DNA from 4 places in the Phycicoccus duodecadis genome. Region 3 is predicted to be linked to each of the others. Evidence: predicted binding sites of a transcription regulator. Region 3 holds the regulator's gene; each other region holds the start of a gene.
What was found. The regulator LexA, encoded in region 3, represses DNA repair genes until DNA is damaged. The targets are predictions, from matches to a motif close to TCGAACANNTGTTCGA.

Region 1 (5,751 bases), 620 kb from region 3:
ATCGGTAGCCGGCTGCCGCATCTCGTCGAGCTGGTTCACCTCCGTGCCCACGAGATCGAAAGGCGTCGGCGTCATGTCTGCCGGGTGGGCTGGACCGGTACCGCGCCCATCGACGCAGCCTCCGGCGAGCCGGTCCCGAGCGCCCGTGCGGCGAGGACCGAGCTGAACGAGGGCTTCCGCTTCGCGGGACCAGGGGGTTTGCTGTCCCCATGGACAGCACGATGCAGCCGACCCCCCTCCTCATCAGCCAGATCCTGCGGTTCGGGACGACGCTGCACGCCGACCAGGAGGTCGTGACCTGGACCGCCGACGGCGCGCGCCGCGCCACCTACGCGGAGGTCGGGCGGCAGGCGGCCCAGCTCGCCCACGCCCTCCAGGGCCTCGGCGTCGAGGGCGACGACCGGGTCGCCACGTTCATGTGGAACAACGTGGAGCACTTCGTCACGTACCTCGCCGTGCCGTCCATGGGCGCGGTGCTCCACGCCCTGAACATCCGGCTGTTCCCCGAGCAGATCGTCTACGTCGCGAACCACGGTGGGGCGAAGGTCGTCATCGTCGACAACACCCTCGCGGCCCCGTTCGCCACGCTGCTCGCCCACCTGCCCAAGGTCCGCCACGTCGTGGTCAACGGCCCGGTCGACGACGACACCCGCGCCGCGCTCGCAGCGCCCGAGCACGTCGAGTCGGTGCACGACTGGTCCGAGCTGCTCGGGGGGCGGCCGACGACGTACGACTGGCCCGAGAACCTCGACGAGAACTCCGCCTCGTCGATGTGCTACACCTCCGGGACCACCGGCAACCCCAAGGGCGTCTCGTACTCGCACCGCTCGAACTACCTGCACGCGGTCACGACTGCGATGACGACCGACGTCCGCCAGGGCGATCGGCTGCTCGTCGTCGTCCCGCTCTTCCACGCCAACGCGTGGGGTTTCCCCTACCTCGCGATGGCGGTGGGCGCCTCCCTCGTCATGCCGGACCGTTTCCTCCAAGCGGCCCCACTCGCGACGATGATCGAGAGCGAGAAGGTCACCTACGGAGCCGGCGTGCCGACGATCTGGCTGGACCTGCTCCACCACCTCGAGGCGAACGCGGTCGACGTCTCGACGTGCCGGGGCCTCATCGTGGGCGGGTCGGCCGCGCCCCCCGCCATGATGAGGTCGTTCAAGGAGCAGCACGGCATCACCATCCTCCACGCGTGGGGCATGACCGAGATGTCCCCGATCGGCACCGCGGCCGTGCCCCCGGCCGCGGTGGAGGAGGGCTCGGACGCCTACTGGGACTACGCGACCTCCCAGGGCCGGCTCGTCCTCGGCGTCCAGGGGCGGCTCATCGGTCCGGACGACGGCGAGGTGCCGTGGGACGGCGAGAGCGTCGGCGAGCTCGAGGTCCGAGGGCCGTGGATCACCGGCTCCTACAACGCTTTCGGCGGGGAGTCGGAGAACGAGCTCGCCGAGATGGCCGCCAAGTTCCACGACGGGTGGCTGCGGACCGGAGACGTGGGCACGCTGACTCCCGACGGCTTCCTTCGGCTCACCGACCGCGCCAAGGACGTCATCAAGTCCGGCGGCGAGTGGATCAGCTCGGTCGATCTGGAAAACGCGATCATGGCGCACCCGGACGTGCTCGAGGCCTCCGTCGTCGGAGTGCCGGACGAGCGGTGGGGCGAGCGCCCCCTGGCCACCGTCGTGCTCAGGGAGGGAGCCACCGCCACCCCGGAGTCGCTGCGCGGGTTCCTCGAGGACAAGCTCGCGCGCTGGCAGCTGCCCGAGCGGTGGGCGCTCATCGACGAGGTGCCGAAGACGAGCGTCGGCAAGTTCGACAAGAAGGTGCTGCGCCGCCGGTACGCCGAGGGTGGGCTCGCGGTCCAGACCCTGGACTGAGCCCAGCACCATCGCGCGTCGAGCTGCACGCTCGCCGACGGCGACCCCGGATCATCTCCACCGCGGTGGGTCACCGGAAGGCCATGGGCGGCCCGTCCGGTCCGTCCCGCACACCGCACGCCCATCCGCCGGAACGGTCACCCTGTCCGCGGCAGATCGGGATGAACGGACCCACGGACAGGCAGTGGGCCACTTCCGACCTGTAGGCCACGCTCACAGGACGAGCAGCACGTTCCACTGCCTGTATGTGGGTCCGCCCCGCCCGCAGGGACCGCAGAATCCGAGGTCTCGGCGGACGTCGAGAGGCCACAACATGCCCGGGATCGAGCGATTTCTTCTGCGTGTTGCGACCTCTCGACGTGCAGGCCGGGACGTCCGACATTCGGCAGATCCGGATGATTGCGGGGGCAGCGCACCGCGCTCAGGCGGGGAGCCGGTGCTGGGGCTCGGTGGTGCGGGTCGCACCGTTCGGACCGTGCCCGGTGACGGTGCCGTCGGGATCGAGGACCGGTCGCCAGCGCCCTTGCTGCTTGAAGCGATGATGTCGCCGGCAGAGGGCCTCGAGGCCGGCCGGCGTGGTCGCGCCCGCCGGCCAGGGTCTGGCGTGGTCGAGGTCGCAGCGCTCCGCGGGCCGGGAGCAGCCCCACATCCGGCAGGTGCCGTCGCGGGTGGTGACGAAGTCGGCGATGCCCTTCGGCGGCCGGTACGCGCCGCTGGCGACCCGCCAGAGTGCCGGTCTCGGCGTCGAGGACGGCCCGGGCAACGCCCATCGGGAGGGTCTTGAGGAGGTTGGCCAGCGTGGCCGCGTCCACCCAGCCCAGGCCCGGGAGCTGGGTGCCGGAGACGGCGAACCCGGGCAAGACCTCGGCCATGATGGTCGTCAGATCGCCCTCGGCCTCGGCCGGCACCTCGATCCAGGAGAGCTCCTCCCGGGTGGCAGGGTCGAGGTCGCCGGAGCGGACCTCCTCGCCGGTGACGGCGTCGACGATGGTCTCGTCGTCTCCCCAGTCGACCCGGAAGCGCTCGCCGGGAACGGTCTCGGGCGCGGGCCGGTCGGTGACCACGGGGATGCCGAGGGTCACCTGCGCGGTCACGGTGACGTTGCGCAGCACGAGGTCGGTCAGGGCGTCGGCTCGGGACTCCGGCACCGACAGGCTCTCGTCCTGCGCCCGGTACTCCCCCGCAAGGGACTCGACCGCCGACCACATCGCGGCCGACGTGGCCGTGGGCAGCGACGCGAACCAGTCGGTCAGGCCGTCGACGCCGGCTCTGGCCTCGACGCAACGGCCCTTCTTCGTCAGGGCGGCGTGGGCAGCGACCTGGGCCGCCGCCACCGTCGTGGCCACCCGCCGGGCCTCGGCGGCCACCCGCGCCGGATCCATGGCAGCGAGGCGGGGTGCGAGCCCGGCATCCACCCGAAGACACGCCTCGACATCGAGACCGGCGCAGGCATCGACCACCTTCTGCGCGGTCGCCGCCGGGACCTCCCCACCGAGCAGGAGGTCGCGGACCCGCGGGAACCGCTCGCCCAACGCGGCGCCGAGAGCGGCCTTGCGCCCGGCCACACCCTCGGTCAGCCCGGTCGCCAGCGACATCTGCGCCGCCGCCATCGCGTCCATGTACCCCACCGGGTGGACCCGCTCCCATGACCCGGAGCGCATCGTGGTCTCGACCCGGGCTCCCCACGCCCCGGCCACGGCGACGAGCGCATCCGCCGCGTTGGCCAGCCCCTGGGCCTCACCGGCGAGCTCGAAGGCCTCGTCCGGCGCCAGCCCCCGGCCGGCCTCGGACAGCTCACGGCCGAGCAGCGCGCACTCCGCGCGCAGGGCCGCGATGCGGCTGCTGACCTGGCCCCTGTCCATGCCCCATCGTACCGAACATCCGTACGAACCAGCAACCCTTCATCCGCAGCATTTTTCCTGCGGCACAGACGATTTGCTCCCGATGAGGGGGTAAACACAGCCCCGGCTCAGCCCAGCTCGGCCTCCAGCGCGGCGACGATCCGCGGGCGCAGCTCCTGGGGGGCGATGACGGCGTCGACCGACCCCACCCGCACGGCGCGGTGGATGTCGTGGACCCGGTCGAACTCGGAGGCGACCTTGCCGAGCATCTCGGAGCGCACGGCCTGCCGCACGGTGGCGAGCTCGCTGGCGAGCACCGGCCGCGACGCGGCGTCGGCCTCGCGCATCCGAGCCTCGAGGTCGGCCACCCGCGGGTCGGCCGCCGTGCGGGCGTCGACGTCACGGGCGAAGACGACCGCGGCCGCGGGAGCGCCACCGATGACCGACGCGAACGAGCCCTCGACCGCCAGCACCGTCATCCGCTCGTTGAGCGCCTTGGAGAAGACCACGAAAGCCCCTCCGTGGTACCGGGACACGACGACGAAGACGATCGGGCCCTCGAAGTTGACGATGGCCCGGCCGATCTCGGCGCCATACTCGAGCTGGAGGCTGCGCATCGAGTCGGGCGAGCCGTCGAAGCCCGACAGGTTCGCGAGCACCACCAGCGGCCGGTTGCCCGAGGCCGCGTTGATGGCGCGCGCCGCCTTCTTCGAGGAGCGCGGGAACAGCGTGCCGGCGGTGTAGGTGTCGGGGCCGTCGGTGGGCGGGAAGCCACGACGCGGCACGTTGCGCGACTCGATGCCCAACAGCGACACCGGGATACCCCCGATGCGGGCGTCGTACACGACCGCGGTCTCGGCGTCGGCCATCCCTGCCCAGCGCTCGAGCGTGGCGTGGTCCTGGTCGGCGACGGCCCGCATCAGGGTGCGGATGTCGAAGGCCTTCTTGCGGTCGGGGTTGGTGGCCGGCGAGAAGATGTCGCCGACGGTCGTGAAGTCGCTGCCCTCGAGCGCGTGCGGGTAGGTCGTGACGTCGCGCTCGACGGGGTCGGTGGTCGGCGCGCGCCGCGGGCCGGCCTCGCCGGGGGCCACCCACGTCGACTCGTAGTGGGCCAGCAGCACCCCGTACGCGTCGACGAGGTCCTTGGCCCAGTACTGCGCCTGCCCGTTGGGGCCCATCACGCGGTCGTAGCCGCCGATGCCGAAGTTGTCCTCGGCCGACACCCCACCGGAGAAGTCGAGCGACTGCTTGCCGGTGAGCACCATGGCCGAGTCGGGCGTCATCACGAGGATGCCCTTGGTGTGCATGAGCATCGTCGCCTCGGCGTTCCAGTACGGCTGCGCCCCGACGTTGATGCCCGCCACCACGACGTTGATCTCACCGCCGGCCTGGGTGAACTCGATGATCCGCTTGAGGGCCTTGGCGACCCAGTCCATGTTCTCGGTGCCGGAGTCCATCGAGATGCGCGCACCCGCCGAGAGGGCGAACCACTCGACGGGCAGCCCGCGCTCCTCGGCCAGGTCGATGGCGGCGATGACGCGTCGGCACTCGGGCTCGGCCACGGCCCCCAGTGCACGCAACGGGTCGCCGCAGAGCAGCACGCGGGTGACGCCCTCGGGGTGCAGGCGCGTCGGGGTCGTGACGACGCCACAGATCATCCCGGCCGTGTTCTGCCCGTACGGGCGGTCGACGGGTACGAGCCGGCCGCTGTCGTCGAGGTCGTACTCGACGGCCTCGCCGCCGCCGCCGGCGATCATCGAGACGAGCTCGTACGGGTAGACCAGCCCCCGCCGCCGGGCCCGCACGACCTTCTCGGCGTAGGCGTCGAGCGGCGCGAGGCGCTGGGTGGGCGGCTGCTCGACGGCGAAGGTGACGCCCGAGCCCGGCTGGTACGTGAACCGCGCGCAGATGGGGACGGTGTGGCCGTGGTCGCCCGCGATGGAGCCCTCGATCCGCACCTCCTCGATGCCCGCGCCGGCCGTGAGCGGCGCGACCTTGCCCTGGAGCGCGGTGAGCTGGTCGAGGTCGGC
Region 2 (5,751 bases), 1.3 Mb from region 3:
ACTGCCCTGTCATGCGCGCGCGGCTCGGCGACACTCGATGCGGCTCTCTGCGAATGTCTCGGGCATTCGCTAGAGAGCCCCATACGCTGCGATCGTGGACCCGATCCGGAACCCCTACGCCCCCGGCGCGGGCCAGCGCCCCCCCGAGCTGGCCGGCCGCGACGAGCAGCTCGATGCCTTCGACGTGGTGCTCGAGCGGGTCGCTCGTGGCCGCCCCGAGCGCTCGATCGTCCTCACCGGGCTGCGCGGGGTCGGCAAGACGGTGCTGCTCAACGCGTTGCGCTCGGCGGCGGTGCGGGCGGGCTGGGGCACCGGCAAGCTCGAGGCGCGGCCCGAGCAGTCGCTGCGCCGCCCGCTGTCGTCGGCGCTGCACCAGGCGGTACGCGAGCTGGGGCCGGCCGGGGGGGCGGGCGACCACGCGCTCGGGGTGGTGCGCTCGTTCGCACAGCGCGAGCCCGAGGCGGCGGGGCGTGGGCGGGCCGCGGCCCCCAAGCTGCGCGACCGCTGGAACCCGGGCATCTCGGTACCCGCGGTGGCGGGCCGCGCCGACTCCGGCGACATCGAGATCGACCTGGTCGAGCTGCTGGCCGACCTCGGCGGGATGGCCGCCGACACCGGGCGGGGGGTGGCGGTGTTCATCGACGAGATGCAGGACCTCGGGCCCGAGGACGTGTCGGCCCTGTGCGCCGCCGCCCACGAGATCAGCCAGACCGGTCTGCCGCTGATCGTGGTGGGGGCCGGGCTGCCGCATCTGCCGGCGGTGCTGTCCGCGTCGAAGTCGTACTCCGAGAGACTGTTCCGCTACTCGCGGATCGACCGGCTCGACCGGGCGGCTGCGGATGCCGCGCTGGTGCGGCCGGCGCAGGAGGAGGGCGCGGCCTACGAACCGGCGGCCCTCGAGGCGATGTACGCGGCGACCGGTGGCTACCCCTACTTCATCCAGGCGTACGGGAAGGCGGTGTGGGACAGGGCTCCCGGTTCACCCATCACGGCGGCCGACGTGGAGGTGGCAGCGCCCGAGGCCGACGCCGAGCTGGCCGTCGGGTTCTTCGGGTCACGCTTCGAGCGGGCGACCCCCGGGGAGCGCGAGTACCTGCGCGCGATGGCGGAGGTCGCGGCGGCGAGCCCGGCCGGCGAGGCGGATGCCGTCGCCACCGCCGAGGTGGCCGCCCACCTCGACCGCAAGCCCCAGTCGCTGTCGCCGGCGCGCGACGCCCTGCTGAAGAAGGGGCTGATCTACTCGGGGGAACGGGGGCTGATCGCCTTCACCGTCCCCCACTTCGGCCGCTACCTGCGCGACCACACCTGAGGGTGCCTGCCCCTCTGGCGCCACCGAGTGGGTCCGGGGTCGAGCCTCCGTGCGGGGCGAGTGTGGAAGGGAGCACGCTCGGCCCATCGAGGTGCCCGGGTGCCGTAGATTCGAACACATGAGCGAACAGAGCGCAGTTCCGGAGACCACCGACGACCGTCACACCGGCGAGACCCTGGGGAGCCCCACCCCCGAGAACGGCCCCGAACGCGACCCCGAGGACTGGGTGACCGGCGATGAGCCGATGACCGGCCCCCAGCGCAGCTATCTCGACACCCTGGCCCGTCAGGCCGGCGAGGAGCTGCCGGCCGACCTCACCAAGGCGCAGGCGTCCGAGCACATCGAGCGGCTGCAGGGCGAGCGCGACGCCGGCTGAGCCGGCCGCTCGAGGGCTTCCCCTCCGCGAACAACACCCGGAGAAACCGGTGCCCGGGCGCCGGTTTCCCCGGGTGTTGTCGGGTGCGGGCGTCAGAAGGGCGGGGGCGTCGTGGCAGCCGCCGTCGGCAGGATGCGGTGGGTGGGTTCGGTGACGCGTCTCGTGCCGGAGGGCGAGGTCCAGGTGAGGGTGCCGTCGGGGTCGAGCCGGGGTCGCCAGCGGCCTTGTTGCTTCAGCCGGTGGTGCCGCCGGCAGAGGCATGCCAGGTCGGTCGGTGAGGTGACGCCCCCGGGCCAGGGTCTGGTGTGGTCGAGGTCGGTGTACTCGGCGCGTCTCGTGCAGCCCCACATGCGGCAGGTCCCGTCGCGGGTGGCCACGAAGTCGCGCATGGCCTTGTTCGGTCGGTAGGCGCTGGTGGTCAGGGAGGCCAGGGTGCCGGTCTCGGCGTCCAGCACGGCTCTCGCGACGTCCAGGGGGAGAACCTTGAGGAGGTTGGCGACGGTGGCGGCGTCGACCCAGCCGAGGCCGGGCAGCTGCGTCCCGGAGACCGCGAACCCCGGTGCGACTTGGGCCATGGGTGTCGGGGTGAGGTCCGGGTCCACGGTCATGGTCGTGGTCTGGAACAGCCGCTGTGCTTCCGCGGGGAGGTCGGCGAAGCGGGTCTCCTCGCCGGTGTAGGCGTCGATGACGGTGTCGTCGTCGGCCCAGGGCACCTCGACGGTCTCGACCACCGAGGGTTCCGGCGCTGGCCGGTCGGTGACCACCGGCACCCCGAGCGTCACCTGCGCCGACACCGTCACGTTGCGCAGCAGCAGGTCACCGAACGCATCCGCGCGGGCCTCGGACAGGGTCAGGGTGTCGTCGATGCCGCGGTACTCCCCGGCCAGCTGCTCGGTCGCGGCCCAGGCCGCGGCGACGGTCGCCGTCGGCAGGAGGGCGTACACGTCGGTGAGCCCGTCCGGACCCGGTCGGACCTCGACGGTGCGGGAACGGCGGGTCTTCGCGACCTGCGCGGCGACCTGGTCGGCCGCGACCCGGGTGGCGACCCGGCGGACGTGCGCCGTGACCTGGGCCGGGTCCAGCTCACTCAACCGGCCGGCGACCTCGGCATCGACCCGCCCGCACGCCTCGACGTCCAGCCCGGCACAGGCGTCGACCACCTTGTGCGCCGTCGCGGCCGCCACATCCCCCGCGAGGACCCGGTCGCGGACCAGGGGGAACCGCTCACCCAACGCTGCCCCGAGGTGCACCTTCCTTCCGGCCAGCCCCTCCGTCAGACCGGCCTCCAGCGCGACGAGGCTCGCCGCCATCTGGTCCACGTACCCGACCGGGTGGACCCGCTCCACCGGCCCGTCCCCGGAGAGCCGGACCTCGACCCGAGCCCCCAACGCGGCCGCGACACCCTGGGCGCCCTCGGCGGCGTTCACCACCGTCTGGAGCTCACCGGCCAGCTCGTAACACTCCACCGCATCGAGCCCGCGACCGTGCTCGGCCAGCTCACGCCCCAGCGCCGCGACCTCCGCGCACACGGCCGCGATACGGCTGCTGAGCTGCCCCCTGTTCATGGAGAAATGATACCCGAACAGGCGTACGAGAGCAAGCCTCTCTCCACAGGTGTTCGCCTTCAGCAGAACCGGATTGCGTTGGTCCAGCCCCAACGCCGGCCCGGCGTCAGAGGCGGTCGAGGAAGGCCAGCGACCGGTCCAGCACCAGCCGCGTCGCGTCGGCGTCGTAGGCCGGCAGCGAGGAGTCGACGAACAGGTGGGCGTCGCCGGCGTAGACGAACACCTCGGCCTCGGGGCGCCCCGCGGCGAACGCCTCGGCGGCCTCACGGTCACCTTCCAGCCCGAAGAACTCGTCGTCAGCCATGCCGTGGACCTGCAGCGCGACCCCGTCGGGCCACCCCCCGAAGTTCTCGGGCCCGGCGAACGCCTCGTACAGCAGAGCGCCCCGGACCCCCGGCCGCGTGGCCACCAGCTGCTGGGCGGCCATGGCCCCGAGTGAGATGCCGGCGACGACCAGGTCGTCGGGCAGGCCGTCGGCCGACGCCACCCCACGCGCCCGGACCTCGTCGAACCCGACCGAGCGGGCGTACCCGGCCCCCTCGTCGATCGAGCCGAAGGTGCGGCCCTCGAACAGGTCGGGGGTGTGCACGGTGTGCCCGGCGGCCCGGAAGGCGTCGGCCAAGGCGAGCACGCCCGGGGTGAGGCCCTGGATGTGGTGGATCAACAGGATGTCGGTCATGGCCCCACCGTAGGAGGGGTTGCGGACGCTCGGCGTCCGCAACACCATGACCGGGTGCGCCCCGACACCACCCCCGCCGCCCGCGCCCTCATCACGATGGAGGCGATCCAGGACGAGCCGGGCGTCACCGCCGAGCGGCTGGCCGCACGGCTCGGCGTCTCGACGCGCGCCGTCCGGCGCTACGTCGACATCCTGCGGCAGGCCGAGATCCCGGTCGAGTCCACCCGGGGGCCGGCCGGCGGCTACCGGCTGGGACGCGGCACCCGCCTGCCGCCGCTGGTGTTCAGCAGTGACGAGGCGCTGGGGCTGGTGATGGCCGTGCTCGACGGGCACCATGCCGCCTCCGACCCGGCCGACCCCGTGGGCGTGGCGATGGCGAAGCTCCTGCGCGCGATGCCGCAGCGAGTGGCCGAGCCGGCCGACGTCGTCCGTCGCATCGCCGCCGCCGCCCCCGACCGCGGCGCCGCACGACCTGACCCCGCCACCACGGTCGCCCTGGTGCGGGCCCGGCTCGACGGCCGGTGCGTGCGCGTGCACTACCGCTCGGAGGCCGAGCGGGAGTTCACCACCGAGGTCGAGCCCTGGGCCGTGGTCGTGCGTCACGGCCGGTGGTACCTGCTGTGCCGGTCGCTGCGCTCGGGCACGGTGCGCACCTACCGGGTCGACCGGGTGCAGGGTGTCGACGGGCTCGACGCGACCTTCCGGGTCCCCGACGGCCTCGACCCGGTCGAGTCGCTCGAGGAGCACCTGGCCGCGGGGTGGGAGCACCCGGTCGAGGTGCGGGTCGACGCCCCGCTGGAGCGGGTCGAGTGGATCCCCCGCACCATGGGCCGCCTCGAGGCGACTCCCGACGGACGGACCCGTCTGGTGGGGACCACCGGCAACCTCGACGGCTACGCCCGCGACCTGGCCCGCCTGCCGGTGCCGTTCACCGTGGTCGGGGGTCCCGGTCTCCGCGAGGCGGTCGCGACCCTGGCCCGGCGCCTGGCCGACGCGGCCCGCTGAGCCCGGGCGAGGCCCTACCGTTCAGCGCGACTGGAGGGCGTCCAGCGCCACCGCCATGGCCGCCGCGAGCCGCCAGTCGAGACGCCGCCCGGTGGCGGTGGGCGCCAGCTCGACGCGGTAGACGTCGCGCAGCCCCATCTTCTTGGTCGAGCTCATCACCACCGTGCCGTCGGCGGCGCGGAAGTCGAAGTGGAACAGGAACGGCAGCGGGATGTCGCCGACCACCGGCAGGAACTCCCAGACCCGGCGCAGCACGGCGATGTTCTGGTTGCGCTCGCGCCCCGTGAAGGTCTGGCCGTCGAGGGTCTCGAGGTGCCAGGTCGAGTTCAGCAGCGAAGCCGCGAAGTCCTTGCGGAACATACCGACCGGGGCGCCGCTCGCGTCGAGCACGTCGTAGGCCGACGCCAGGTCGATCCGCTTGCGGGCCTTGAACGAGAACACCGGCGTCGTGCGGGCGGCGTCGGTGAAGAAGGTGACCTCCTCCTTGAGCTTCAGCCGCTTCTGCTGCGCCACCGCGAGGGTGCCGAGCTCGGCGCCGCTGTCGCTGGTCCGCACGACCTCGTAGCGGTTGACCATCATCGTGATCTTCTGGCGGACGAGGAAGCGGGAGACCTCGTCGGTCGCGGGCGTCTGGGGGTCACTCATGGGATCACTCATGGGGTCACCCTGCCAGGTGGGGCGTGGGTGCCGTGGCGTCTTCGGCCGTCCGGATGGCGGGCACGGTGGGTCGGGACGCTCCACGGTCGATAACGTGAGGTGATCCCGATCCATATGAGGAGTTATCGATGTCTCTCCGTCTCGGCGACACCGCCCCCGA
Region 3 (5,751 bases):
CCGCTGCAAGCGGCACCACTGACCGCACCTCGACCCGCCGGACCCCGCCGGGTCGCTCAGGCCGGGGGATGCAGCACTCGCGCCAGCTCCTCCACCCCGTCGACCAGCCGCGGCCCGGGCCGGGCCCACTCCCCGTTCGCGTCGACCGCGTGCACCCGTACCGCCGCCGGCAGCAGCCCCGCGGCGACGAGGGCGTCCGCCTGCTCCTGCGCCCCGGCGCGGTCGTAGCCGCACGGCGCCACCACCACGACGTCGGGCCGCGCGGCCGCCACGTCGTCCCAGGTGACCCGGCCCGACCGCTCGCCGGCCGTCCCGAGCACGCACTCGCCGCCGGCCAGCGCGACCATCTCGGGGATCCAGTGCCCCGGCGCGTAGGGCGGGTCGGTCCACTCCAGCACGACCACCCGCGGACGCGGACGCCCCGCCACCGACCGCTCGACGGCCGCCAGCCGGTCGCGGCAGCGCGCCACGAGCGCCTGCGCCTCGGCTTCGCACCCCACGGCGGCGCCGATCCTCAGCACCGAGGCGAACACGCCCTCGAGGTCGTGCGGGTCGACGGTGAGCACCTCGGCGCGGCAGCTGAGATGGGCCAGCGCCTCGTCGACGGTCGCGGCGTCAAGGGCGCACACCGCGCACAGGTCCTGCGTGACCACCAGGTCGGCGTCCAGCCCGGCCAGGGCCCCGGCATCCAGCCGGTAGAGGTCCTCCCCCGCCGCGACGGCCGCGGCCACCGCGTCGTCGATCTCGCGCGGCGAGAGCCCCTCGGCCAGGGTCGTCGTCGAGACGATCCGGCGGCCTCGCGCCTGCGCCGGGTGGTCGCACTCGAAGGTCACGCCCACCACCTCGTCGCCCGCGCCCACCGCGAACAGGATCTCGGTGGCCGACGGGATGAGACTGACGACGCGCATCCCCCGACCCTAGGGGCCGGGTCTCAGAGCTGCGGGCCGCGGGCGCGCAGGTCGTCGACGTGCGTCATGGCCTCGCGCAGCTCTCCGAGCCAGGCCTCGGCGTGCTGGCCGACCAGCTTGACCGACCACGCCAGGGCGTCGCTGCGGGAGCGGGCCACGCCGGCGTCGACGAGGGTGTCGAGCACCGCGCGCTCGGGCTGGCGCAGGCGCGTCATCACCGGCACGGCGAGGTGGGTGAACAGGGCGGTGTGCTCGCCCACGCGGGCACCCCAGGACACCGTGCGGCCGTAGCGCGCCTGGGCCTCCTGGGCGACCGCCATCCGCTGCTCCCGGGTGTCGGCCCGGAAGCGCGAGATGCGGCCCTCGACCTCGCCGGGCGCCGTGTCGTGCGGCACCCCCGAGAGGGTGCCGACGACCACGATCTCCTCGCGGTCGACGGTGACGTCGAGCGCGTCGAACCAGCCGTCAGGCAGGCGGCCGGCGAACCAGTCCGGGGCGTCGTCGGCCGGCGGCAGGTCGCCCTGCTGCCAGCCGCCGCGACGGCCCCGGCCGGGGCGGCCGGCGCCGTGCTCGCGGGTGTCGTCGTCGGGTCGGTGTCCTGGGCGCATGTCGTTCTCCTTTGCAGTGATTACTTCATTACACCACTGCAGAACGACGCCGTCGAGACTTCTGTTCCCGGGCATGACGCTGCGCGAGCCCGCCACCCCCAGCCAGGGTGGGCCCGCGCCCCTGCGATGCGTCGCCCCCGTCCGGCGAGTGTGGACGGGGACGAGGCGTGCGACCCGGGGACCCTCTGTTGCCCCCGGGCCGCACGCCTACTCCCCCGGACTCAGGCTCTGGTGCACGAGCGCTGCCGTAAACGCGTGGTGCCAGCCTCCGGAGGATGCGATACCCCGGGCTCCGCACCCACACGTCCACAGCCACCGGCCCGAGCCGCCACAGTGGACGACCGGGTGGTGCGTGGCGCGGTAGGTGCTCCGCCGGCGGGGCTGCATGTAGGGAGTTTCGTGGCGCGCCCGCGCGGTGGACAGCGCTGAGCACGCCCTCTCGGTCGTCCAGCGCCGGACTCCGACAGGACGGGCCATCCCCCCTCGGCCGTTCGGTCGATGGGGGCAGGGTGTGGCAGCAAAGGGACAGGTCGGCGGAGGCCGCCACGGACAGCACGAAGGGCGTCACCCCTCCTGCACGGAGGTGACGCCCTTCGGCGTCCTGAGTCGGGTCGAGGGACTCGGACGAGGGGGGCCGACGGGGCTGCCAGCCCGACGCCGGCGGGTCAGCCGCGGGGGATGACGAGCCGCTGGCCGGCGCTGACCTGGGCCGTGCTCAGCCTGTTGGCCAGCTGGATGGCGAGGACGCCCTGGCTGACGGACAGGCCCGGGAGCTCGGCCGCGGCGACCTCGGACAGGGTCTGCCCGGCGCCGACGGTGACCGCGTGCTCAGCGGTGACGGCGCCGGCATCGCCGACGCCCCCGAAACCCAGGACGGCGGCCACCACGAGCGCGGCCAGCACGAGCAGGGCGAGACGGCCGCGGGCCGTGAGGCGCAAGCCCTCGGACACGCCGCCCTCGGACACGCCGCCCTCGGACACGCCGGCAGCAGGACCGGCGCCGCCCCGCACGACGACGAGCCGGGGCCCCTGCGGCAGCGGGTGGACGAAGCCCTCGGTGGGCTCCCAGGCGATCGCACTCATCATGTCCTCCATCCCAGCGGCCAGTGCCACCGTCGAACCGTTGTTCGATAGAACGTCTGTACGAGTTGTAGCACGGATGTTCGACCGGTTCAAGACACGCGTCGTAAGAATGTTTGAATCCCCTGTACGAACCGCGTAGGCTGTTCTCATGCGCACCAGCCTGCACATGAGCACCGACAAGCCGGCTGACCTGCGATAACACCCCGATCCGGGCGCTCCTGGGGCCCCGGACGCAGCGAAAGGGTCGAGATGGCACGTCCGAGGAACGCCGACATCCACGAGATGCCCGACCGGGGCGACGGCGGGGAGCTCACGCACCGCCAGCGCAAGGTCCTCGAGGTGATCCGCAACGCCATCGACCGTCGCGGCTACCCGCCGAGCATGCGCGAGATCGGCGAGGCCGTCGGGCTCACCTCCCCCAGCTCGGTCGCGCACCAGCTGTCCGCGCTCGAGCGCAAGGGCTACCTGCGCCGCGACCCCAACCGGCCGCGTGCCATCGAGGTCCTCTCCCCCGACACCGCCGACGAGGGCGGCTACCGGCGCAGCGCCGAGGTCGAGCACGACGACGTCGACGTCACCGGCATCCACGACGACCGCCCCGAGGCCACCTACGTGCCGGTGCTCGGCCGCATCGCCGCCGGTGTGCCGATCACGGCCGAGGAGGTCGTCGACGACGTCTTCCCGCTGCCCCGGCAGATCGTGGGCGAGGGCTCGCTGTTCCTGCTGAAGGTGGTCGGCGACTCGATGATCGACGCCGCCATCTGCGACGGCGACTGGGTGGTCGTGCGCCAGCAGCCCAACGCCGACAACGGCGACATCGTGGCGGCCATGCTCGACAACGAGGCCACCGTCAAGACGTTCAAGCGCAAGGACGGCAAGGTGTGGCTGATGCCGCACAACCAGGCCTTCGACCCCATCGACGGCGACCACGCGACCATCCTCGGCAAGGTCACCGCGGTGCTGCGGCGCGTCTGAGCCGCTGCCTGGCCGGTGAGCCCGTGGCGCACCGGCCAGGCTGCGGTGCAGCGGTCACCTGGGACCGGTGCGGATCGGGGTGACCGGAGTGGAGCAGGATGACCGGGGCCGGGCCGGCTCGGGTCAGGCCTCGACCTCGGCGATGTGCACGACCGCGTCGCCCGAGGTCACCAGCGGAGCCTCGGTGCGCCCGATGACGACGCCGGCCCGGTTGGCGTGCACCAGCCGCACGCGCTTGCCGAAGGAGTCGAACAGGCCGCCGAGGCGCTGACCCTCCTCGACGCGCTGGCCGAGGCCGGCCTCGAGGTGGAGCATCCCGGTGCCGCGGGCCCGCACCCAGCCGCTGCGCCACGAGACCTCGGAGGCGGCCGGCGGGTCCTCGGCCACGGGCTCGGTCATCCCGAGCGCGGCCAGCACCCGGCGCACCCCCAGCACCCCGGCCTCGACGGCCCAGGCATCCATCCGCCAGGCCTCCCCCGCCTCGTAGAGCAGCACCGTGGCCCCGTGCTCGCGGGCGGCGTGGCGCAGCGAGCCGTCGCGCACCTTGGCGTGCAGCATCACCGGCGCGGCGAAGGCGGCGGCCAGCTCGCGGGTCCGCGCGTCCTCGAGGTCGGCGCGGATCTGCGGGAGGTTGGTGCGCCGGTCGGAGCCGGTGTGCAGGTCGATGCCCACCTCGCACTGGTCGACGACCTGGGTCATGAACAGGTGCGCGATGCGGCCCGCCAGCGAGCCGCGGGGCGCCCCGGGGAACGAGCGGTTCAGGTCGCGCCGGTCGGGCAGGTAGCGGCTGCCGTTCATGAACCCCAGCACGTTCACGATCGGCACGGCGATCAGGGTGCCGCGCAACGTCTTCGGGTCGAGGGCGGCCAGCACCTGGCGGACCACCTCGACGCCCACGGCCTCGTCGCCGTGGATGGCGGCGTCGACCCACACCGTGGGGCCCTCCTCACGGCCGTGGACGACGCGGATGGGCAGGTCGACGTCGGCGCCGGTGACCAGGCGGGTGATGGGCAGCGCCAGCGACTGGGCGCGCCCGGCCCGCACCCGCACGCTGCCGATCTCGAACGAGGGCCGCAGCGCCCGGGCCATCAGCCGGCCCCCCGGTTGCGCCGGCGCAGGCGCAGCGGCGGGCGGCCCCCGAGGTAGGAACGGCCGGGGTCGACGGCGTACCCCTGGCGCAGCGCCTCGCGGCCGACGAGCATCCGGAAGCCCATCTCGTCGCGGTTGGCGAGCGTCATCTCGGCGCTGACGGTGCGGCCCATCAGGGTCAGGTCCAGGGCGACGACGAGGCGCTGCTCGGTGTGGCCGGAGGACGAGCGCACGTCGCGGACGTCGAGGACCGGGCGCTCGACCACCACGGCGTCGTCGTCGGAGCGCTGCCACGGGCGGATGGTGAAGCGCACCCAGCGCTCGCCGTCGCGCTCGAGCTCCTCGAGGTCGAAGGCGTGCACGGAGGACGAGCGGGCGCCGGTGTCGAGCTTGGCCTTGACCCACGGGACCCCCGCGGACGGGAGGCTGACCCACTCGCGCCACCCGGCGAGGGTGTAGGCAAGACTGTCGGTCGAGGCTGCAGCGCCCGGGCCCGCACGACCGTCCGACACCGTCCGTCCTCTCCGTTCAGGAAGCCATGAAGCTCGCGATCCTCTCCCGCGCACCTCGCTCGTACAGTACGCAGCGCCTGCGCACCGCCGCCGCCGACCGGGGCCACACCGTCAAGGTGCTGAACACCCTACGGTTCGGCATCGACCTCTCCGGGGACGAGCCCGACCTGCAGTTCCGGGGCAAGCGCCTCTCGACGTACGACGCGATCCTGCCGCGGATCGGCAACTCCGTCACGTACTTCGGCACCGCGGTGGTGCGCCAGTTCGAGCAGATGGACGTCTACACGCCGAGCACCTCGTGGGGCATCGCGAACTCGCGGGACAAGCTGCGCGCCACCCAGATCCTGTCGCGCCACCACATCGGGATGCCGCCGACGACGTTCGTGCGCGACCGGGCCGACGTCATCGCGGCCATCGAGCGGGTCGGCGGCGCGCCGGTGGTCATCAAGCTGCTCGAGGGCACCCAGGGCATCGGGGTGATCCTGGCGCCGACGATCAAGGTGGCCGAGGCGATCATCGAGACGCTGCACTCGACCCGGCAGAACGTGCTCATCCAGCACTTCGTCAGCGAGAGCAA
Region 4 (5,751 bases), 2.8 Mb from region 3:
ACCAACAACCCCGCCAAGGTCGCGGCCCTGCGCGGGCACGGCATCGAGGTCACGAGCGTCGAGCGGCTGCGCATCGCCCCCGGTCCCGACAACCGCACCTACCTTCGTACCAAGCGCGACCGGCTCGGCCACGACCTCGTCGTCGACAGCACCGACACCGGGACGACGGCGTGAGCGGCCGGCCGCAGGTCGCCGCAGCCAGGACCCGGCGCGTGTCACCACTCACCGAAGGAGTACGCCGAGCATGAGCGGAGACGGAGCCCCCGTCGTCAGCGTCGACGGGCACGGGCTGCGGGTCGCCGTCGTGGCGGCCTCGTGGCACCAGGAGGTGATGGACGGCCTCCTCGCCGGGGCCCTGCGCGGCCTCGAGGGCGCCGGCGTCACGTCGCCCACGGTGGTCCGGGTGCCGGGCACGGTCGAGCTCAGCGTGGCGTGCGCGCGACTGGCGCCCCATCATGACGCCCTCGTCGCGCTCGGTGTCGTCGTCCGCGGGGGCACCCCCCACTTCGAGTACGTCTGCCAGGGCGTCACGGCCGGCCTGACCCAGGTCGCCGTCGGCACCGGCGTACCGGTCGGCTTCGGCGTGCTCACCTGCGACACGACCGAGCAGGCGCTCGACCGGGCCGGCCTGCCGGGCAGCAGCGAGGACAAGGGGCACGAGGCGGCCACCGCCGCCGTCGCCACGGCCGTCACGCTGCGCGCCCTCGCCCCTGCACCCGCCGAGTAACCTGCCAGCCCGCATCGAGCGTCCTCGAGCCGACCCGCATCCCCCACCCCGCACAGCACCACCTCCCACCCCGAATAGCACCACCTCCCACCCCGCAGAACGGAGCCCCCCGCCCCCATGAACGCCCTCGTCACCGCGACCGACCCGTCGCAGAACCTCTTCCAGCAGGCGATCGACGCCGGCATCGCCATCGGCCCGTACACGCTGCACTGGCTCGAGCTGATCGGCGTCCTCATCGGCGTCGCATCGGCCTGGTACGGCATGAAGCGCGCCGTGTGGGCCTGGCCGGTGGGCATCGTCGCCAACATCATGCTGTTCTTCGTCTACATCGGCGCTGCGTTCGGCGCCGACCAGCGCATCCCCCTGTTCGGCCAGTCCGGGCGGCAGGTCTTCTTCATCATCGTCAGCATCTACGGCTGGGTCCGCTGGTCCCAGCACCGCAAGGCCTCCGGTGGCACCGGCGCCCCGGCCGTCATCCCGCGCTGGATGACGAGCCGCGAGCGTCTGGTCGTCGGTGCCGGCTGGCTCCTGGGCACCGTCGTGGTGCACCAGCTGTTCGTGGCGCTGTGGAACCTCTCGCCCAACCCGTACTACACCCCGCAGTGGTGGTTCTACTGGTGCGACGCCTGGATCTTCGTCGGCTCGATCGTGGCCACGTACTCGATGGCGCGCGGCTGGAACGAGTTCTGGCTGGCCTGGATCGGCGTCGATTTGGTCGGGGTGCCGCTCGGTTTCGCGACGGGCTACGTGCCGACCTCGGTGATGTACATCTTCTACGGGATGTTCGTGATCTACGGGTTCACCCAGTGGGTGAGGCTCACCCGTGAGGCCGACCTCGAGCGGGGCGGTCGACGCGCCGAACCGGCCTCCGTCTGAGGGGGGTTCAGCGCACCTTGGGGCGCACCGCGAACGGGCGGGTCGGCGAGGCCGGCCCGCCCGTTCGCTTGCTCGGGTCCGGGCTGTCCGGCTGGTGACGGCTCGTCCGTGGTCCTGTTCCAGACGGCCTGGATGGCGGCCTCCGCGGTCCCTCCTTCCCGCGGGCGGGCGCATTCTCCTGTGGTCGTCACATCCGCCCCTCCAGTCGCGCTCATGGCGGGAAAAACGTTGCCCCGATTGTGAATTGGTGCCCTCGAACGCTTGTTCGTGTCACCGTGATCGAGTAAGATCGTGGGTACAGGGGAGGGGGTTTCGATGGCAGTGACGACCGGTCCGCAGGACGTTCTGAGTGCCGCACGTTCAGCGCGTCAGATGTTGACGGACGCTCTGTGCCCGAGCGAGCTGCGCGGGTCGCAGGAGGAGTGGGCCCAGGCTCTCGGCGAGCTGCAGGCCGTGATCGACACCGCGACCGCGGCGCAGGATGCCGCGATCGTGCGGCTGGCGGCGATCGAGCCGGAGGTCCTGGACGACGGGGAGGTCATCGACACCCACCGGGCGCTCGGCCACGTGGCGTTGGACGCTTCGGCGATCGTGTCCGGGGTGCTGGCCGTGACCGCCGTGCACGCCGAGCGGCGGGTGCGGGCGGCGGTCCGTCTCGCCGCGGACGGTCCGGAAGGCACCGCGACCGAGACCGGGCTGGGTGGGTTGCACACCGCGATGGGTGCCGGGCGGTTGGATGCGTACCGGGCGTCGGTGGTGGCGACCGAGCTCGAGGAGGCCCCGGCCGAGGTCGCCGCGTCGGTGGTCGGCGGCCTGGACGAGTACTTCGGCAGCGAGGACGGGCCGCGGTTGCGGCGCCGGGTCCGTCGGATGCTGGCCCGGATCTCGCCCGACCTGCTTCGCCAACGCGCCGTCCGCGCCCGGTCCGAATGCCGCCTCGAACGGTGGGTCGGCGAACCCGGGGTCGACACCTGGCACGGCACCTTCCCCTCCGAAGAAGCAGCCCAGGCCTGGGCCGCGATCGACGCCCTCGCGCAGCAGTACGTCACCGACGGCGTGTGTGACCGGGTCGACCGGGCCCGCGCCCAGGCCCTGACCGACCTGGTGGCGGGGAACGCGACCATCGACGTCCAGGTCGTCCACACCATCGCGGCCGATGCGCCCACAGGTCCTACGCCCGCGAGCGAGGCTGGGGCGAGCCAGGCAGCGCCGGGCGATCTGCTCGAGGTCACCGGCCTCCGCCCCGGCGAGCCGATGTTGGTCTCTCGCGCGTGGCTCGACCGTGCCAGCGCCCACCCGAGCTCCACCGGCCCTACCTCCACCAGCGCCGGCCGGGCCGCACCGCGACCGCGGGGCGAACCCCGCGTGGGCCTCGCCCCGTGTGACCCGCTCACCGGTGCCCTGCTCGACCTCGCCGGCGAGCTCACCACCGACGCCTACCGCCCCGGGAGGGCCCTGGCCTCGCTGGTCCGCGCCCGCGACGGGCACTGCCGCTTCCCCGGCTGCCACGTCGCCGCCCGCTTCTGCGACCTCGACCACGTCACCCCCTGGCCCACCGGCCCGACATCAGCAGCCAACCTGGTCTGCCTCTGCCGCCGACACCACCGCATCAAACAACGCCCCGGCTGGCGCGCCCTCCTCCACCCCGACGCCACCCTCACCTGGACCGACCCCACCGGCCGGGCCCGCACCACCCACCCCATCGACCACCTCCACCCCGCCGTCCTACCCGACACCGGCACCGACCCCGCCACCCTCACCTACAACCCCCGCCTCGTCACCCCCGACGCACCCCACAGCACCCTCGAGTACCACCTCGAACACAACCCGGGCCCACCACCAGCAAGACCCCGCATCCGCTGCCGCATCGAACACCACCGACCCACCCCGACCCACCCCGACCTGCTCTACACGCCGGTCCACTCCCCGAGACCACCAGTGCTCCCACCGCCGAGCGGTCCGCCCTTCTGACCGCGGTCCGGCCCGCCCGCCGGGCGCCGTACCCTTGACCATCGTGAAGACGTTCGACGCGCTGTACGCCGAGCTCGCCGAGAAGGCGCGCACCCGCCCCGAGGGCTCCGGCACCGTCCGCGAGCTCGACGCCGGCGTGCACGCCATCGGCAAGAAGATCGTCGAGGAGGCCGCCGAGGTGTGGATGGCGGCCGAGCACGAAGGGCGCGAGCGCACGGCCGAGGAGGTCAGCCAGCTGCTCTACCACCTGCAGGTGCTGATGATCGCCTCCGACCTCACCCCTGACGACGTCTACCGCCACCTCTGAGCGGCCCGAACCCCGAGGACCCCTGACATGCTGCGCATCGCCGTCCCCAACAAGGGATCGCTGTCCGACCCCGCGGCCGCCATGCTGCGCGAGGCCGGGTACCGGACCCGCCGCGACACCAAGGAGCTCGTCGTGCGCGACGAGGCGGGTGACGTCGAGCTCTTCTACCTGCGCCCGCGCGACATCGCGGTCTACGTCGGCTCCGGCACCGTCGACTGCGGCATCACCGGGCGCGACCTCCTGCTCGACTCGGGCTCGGCCGCGGTCGAGGTGATGGATCTCGGGTTCGGCGCCTCGACCTTCCGCTACGCCGCGCGCCCCGGGACCGCCACCCGCATCGAGGACATCGCGGGCTGCCGGGTGGCCACGAGCTACCAGGGCCTGGTCGAGAAGCACCTGGCCGACCACGGTGTCAGCGCCGAGGTGGTGCGCCTCGACGGCGCCGTCGAGACCGCCATCACCCTCGGGGTCGCCGACGTCATCGCCGACGTGGTCGAGACCGGCGCCACCCTGCGCAGCCAGGGTCTCGAGGTGTTCGGCGACCCCATCCTGCGCAGCGAGGCGGTGCTGGTGCGGCGAGAAGGGTCCGACGACGCCTTCGCGGTCGAGGTGCTGCGGCGCCGCCTGCTCGGCGTCGTCACCGCCCGCCACTACGTGATGCTCGACTACGACGTGCCGGCCGACCTGGTCGACCGCGCCTGCGCGATCACTCCCGGCCTCGAGAGCCCCACGGTCTCGTCGCTGCAGAACCGCGACTGGTGCGCGGTGCGGGCCATGGTCCCGCGGGCCGTCACCAACGCCGTCATGGACGAGCTCTACGAGCTCGGCGCCCGCGCCATCCTGGTCACCGACATCACCGCGTGCCGGTTGTGAGCGACGCCCCCGGCGGCCCGGGGACGGCCGCCGACGCGCCGTTCCGGCCCCGGCGCGGGCGGGTGGTGCCGCAGGTCGTGGCCGTCACCTTCGTGGTGGTCTGCGTCGCCGTGGCCGTCGGGATGGGCCTCACGGGGCACTGGAACCCGTTCGACCAGGCGGCCCTCGTCGTCTTCGGGCTCATGGTGGGCGCGTTCATCGGTCGCTACTCCGTCATCCGCGCGGTGCCCGGCCCCGACGGGCTCGCGGTGCACAACCTCGTGCAACGCCGCACCGTGGCCTGGAGCGAGGTCGTGCAGGTGCGCTTCCCCGACGGCGACCCCTGGGTCACCCTCGAGCTGGACGACGGCGACGACCTGGCCGTGATGGCCATCCAGCGCGTCGACGCCGAGTTCGGCCGCGCCGAGGCCCGTCGGCTCGCGACCCTGGTCCGCGACCGCCAGGACGCCGCGGCCGGCTACTGAGCGCCGCGGTACGTCAGCCGGAGACGGGGGAGGCGCCGACCCGCGCGGCGTCCGGCCGCAGCCGGGCGATCGCGAGCAGCTGCGGCAGCGCGACCGCAGCCAGCACCGCCCACAGGGCCGTGTACGAGCCGGTGGCGTCGCGCACCGCGCCCATCGTGGCCGGGCCCGCCGACGCCACCGTGTAGCTGACCAGGAACGCCATGGCGGTGAGCCGCGCGCTGTCACGCGCGGTGGTCGAGTAGCGCACCAGCAGCCCCAGGCCCAGAGCGAAGCACGCCCCCTGACCGGCGCCGAGCAGCAGGGCCCACGCCCACGGCGCGGCGTTCGGCGCCAGCCAGACCCCGATCTCGCCGAGCCCGCCCAGGACACTGGCCCCGACCAGCAGCACCCGCGGGTCGCGCACCCGGTCGAGCAGGGTCGGCGCCACGAGCCCGGACACCAGCTGCGCGCCGGTGAACACCGACATCAGCAGCCCGGCGTCGCGGGCGGTCCAGCCGGAGGCCTCGTAGGTCGGCGCCACCCAGGCCAGCGAC

Region 1: the regulator LexA is predicted to act here: its motif matches at 3,754-3,769, upstream of ATL31_RS05760 (13E12 repeat family protein).
Region 2: the regulator LexA is predicted to act here: its motif matches at 3,264-3,279, upstream of ATL31_RS08930 (HNH endonuclease signature motif containing protein).
Region 4: the regulator LexA is predicted to act here: its motif matches at 1,857-1,872, upstream of ATL31_RS16075 (HNH endonuclease signature motif containing protein).

Annotation. Positions count from the first base shown of each region.
Region 1 covers NZ_PJNE01000001.1:1,239,511-1,245,261, forward strand. Annotated here, with positions in the region: gene uvrA (excinuclease ABC subunit UvrA) at 1-8, shown strand, start outside; gene ATL31_RS05755 (long-chain fatty acid--CoA ligase) at 210-1,880, shown strand; gene ATL31_RS05760 (13E12 repeat family protein) at 2,018-3,742, opposite strand; gene ATL31_RS05765 (ATP-binding protein) at 3,850-5,751, opposite strand, start outside.
Region 2 covers NZ_PJNE01000001.1:1,913,288-1,919,038, forward strand. Annotated here, with positions in the region: gene ATL31_RS08920 (ATP-binding protein) at 95-1,309, shown strand; gene ATL31_RS08925 (DUF3072 domain-containing protein) at 1,428-1,685, shown strand; gene ATL31_RS08930 (HNH endonuclease signature motif containing protein) at 1,778-3,250, opposite strand; gene ATL31_RS08935 (dienelactone hydrolase family protein) at 3,357-3,929, opposite strand; gene ATL31_RS08940 (helix-turn-helix transcriptional regulator) at 3,984-4,934, shown strand; gene ATL31_RS08945 (LURP-one-related family protein) at 4,956-5,579, opposite strand; gene ATL31_RS08950 (peroxiredoxin) at 5,720-5,751, shown strand, end outside.
Region 3 covers NZ_PJNE01000001.1:616,592-622,342, forward strand. Annotated here, with positions in the region: gene ATL31_RS16385 (hypothetical protein) at 1-22, shown strand, start outside; gene ATL31_RS02795 (cobalamin-binding protein) at 57-908, opposite strand; gene ATL31_RS02800 (hypothetical protein) at 932-1,516, opposite strand; gene ATL31_RS02805 (LysM peptidoglycan-binding domain-containing protein) at 2,182-2,628, opposite strand; gene lexA (transcriptional repressor LexA) at 2,848-3,573, shown strand; gene ATL31_RS02815 (succinylglutamate desuccinylase/aspartoacylase family protein) at 3,697-4,662, opposite strand; gene ATL31_RS02820 (ATP-dependent zinc protease family protein) at 4,662-5,174, opposite strand; gene ATL31_RS02825 (RimK family alpha-L-glutamate ligase) at 5,201-5,751, shown strand, end outside.
Region 4 covers NZ_PJNE01000001.1:3,461,549-3,467,299, forward strand. Annotated here, with positions in the region: gene ATL31_RS16060 (bifunctional 3,4-dihydroxy-2-butanone-4-phosphate synthase/GTP cyclohydrolase II) at 1-174, shown strand, start outside; gene ribH (6,7-dimethyl-8-ribityllumazine synthase) at 245-727, shown strand; gene pnuC (nicotinamide riboside transporter PnuC) at 845-1,603, shown strand; gene ATL31_RS16075 (HNH endonuclease signature motif containing protein) at 1,976-3,574, shown strand; gene ATL31_RS16080 (phosphoribosyl-ATP diphosphatase) at 3,618-3,881, shown strand; gene hisG (ATP phosphoribosyltransferase) at 3,909-4,754, shown strand; gene ATL31_RS16090 (PH domain-containing protein) at 4,751-5,218, shown strand; gene ATL31_RS16095 (MFS transporter) at 5,232-5,751, opposite strand, start outside.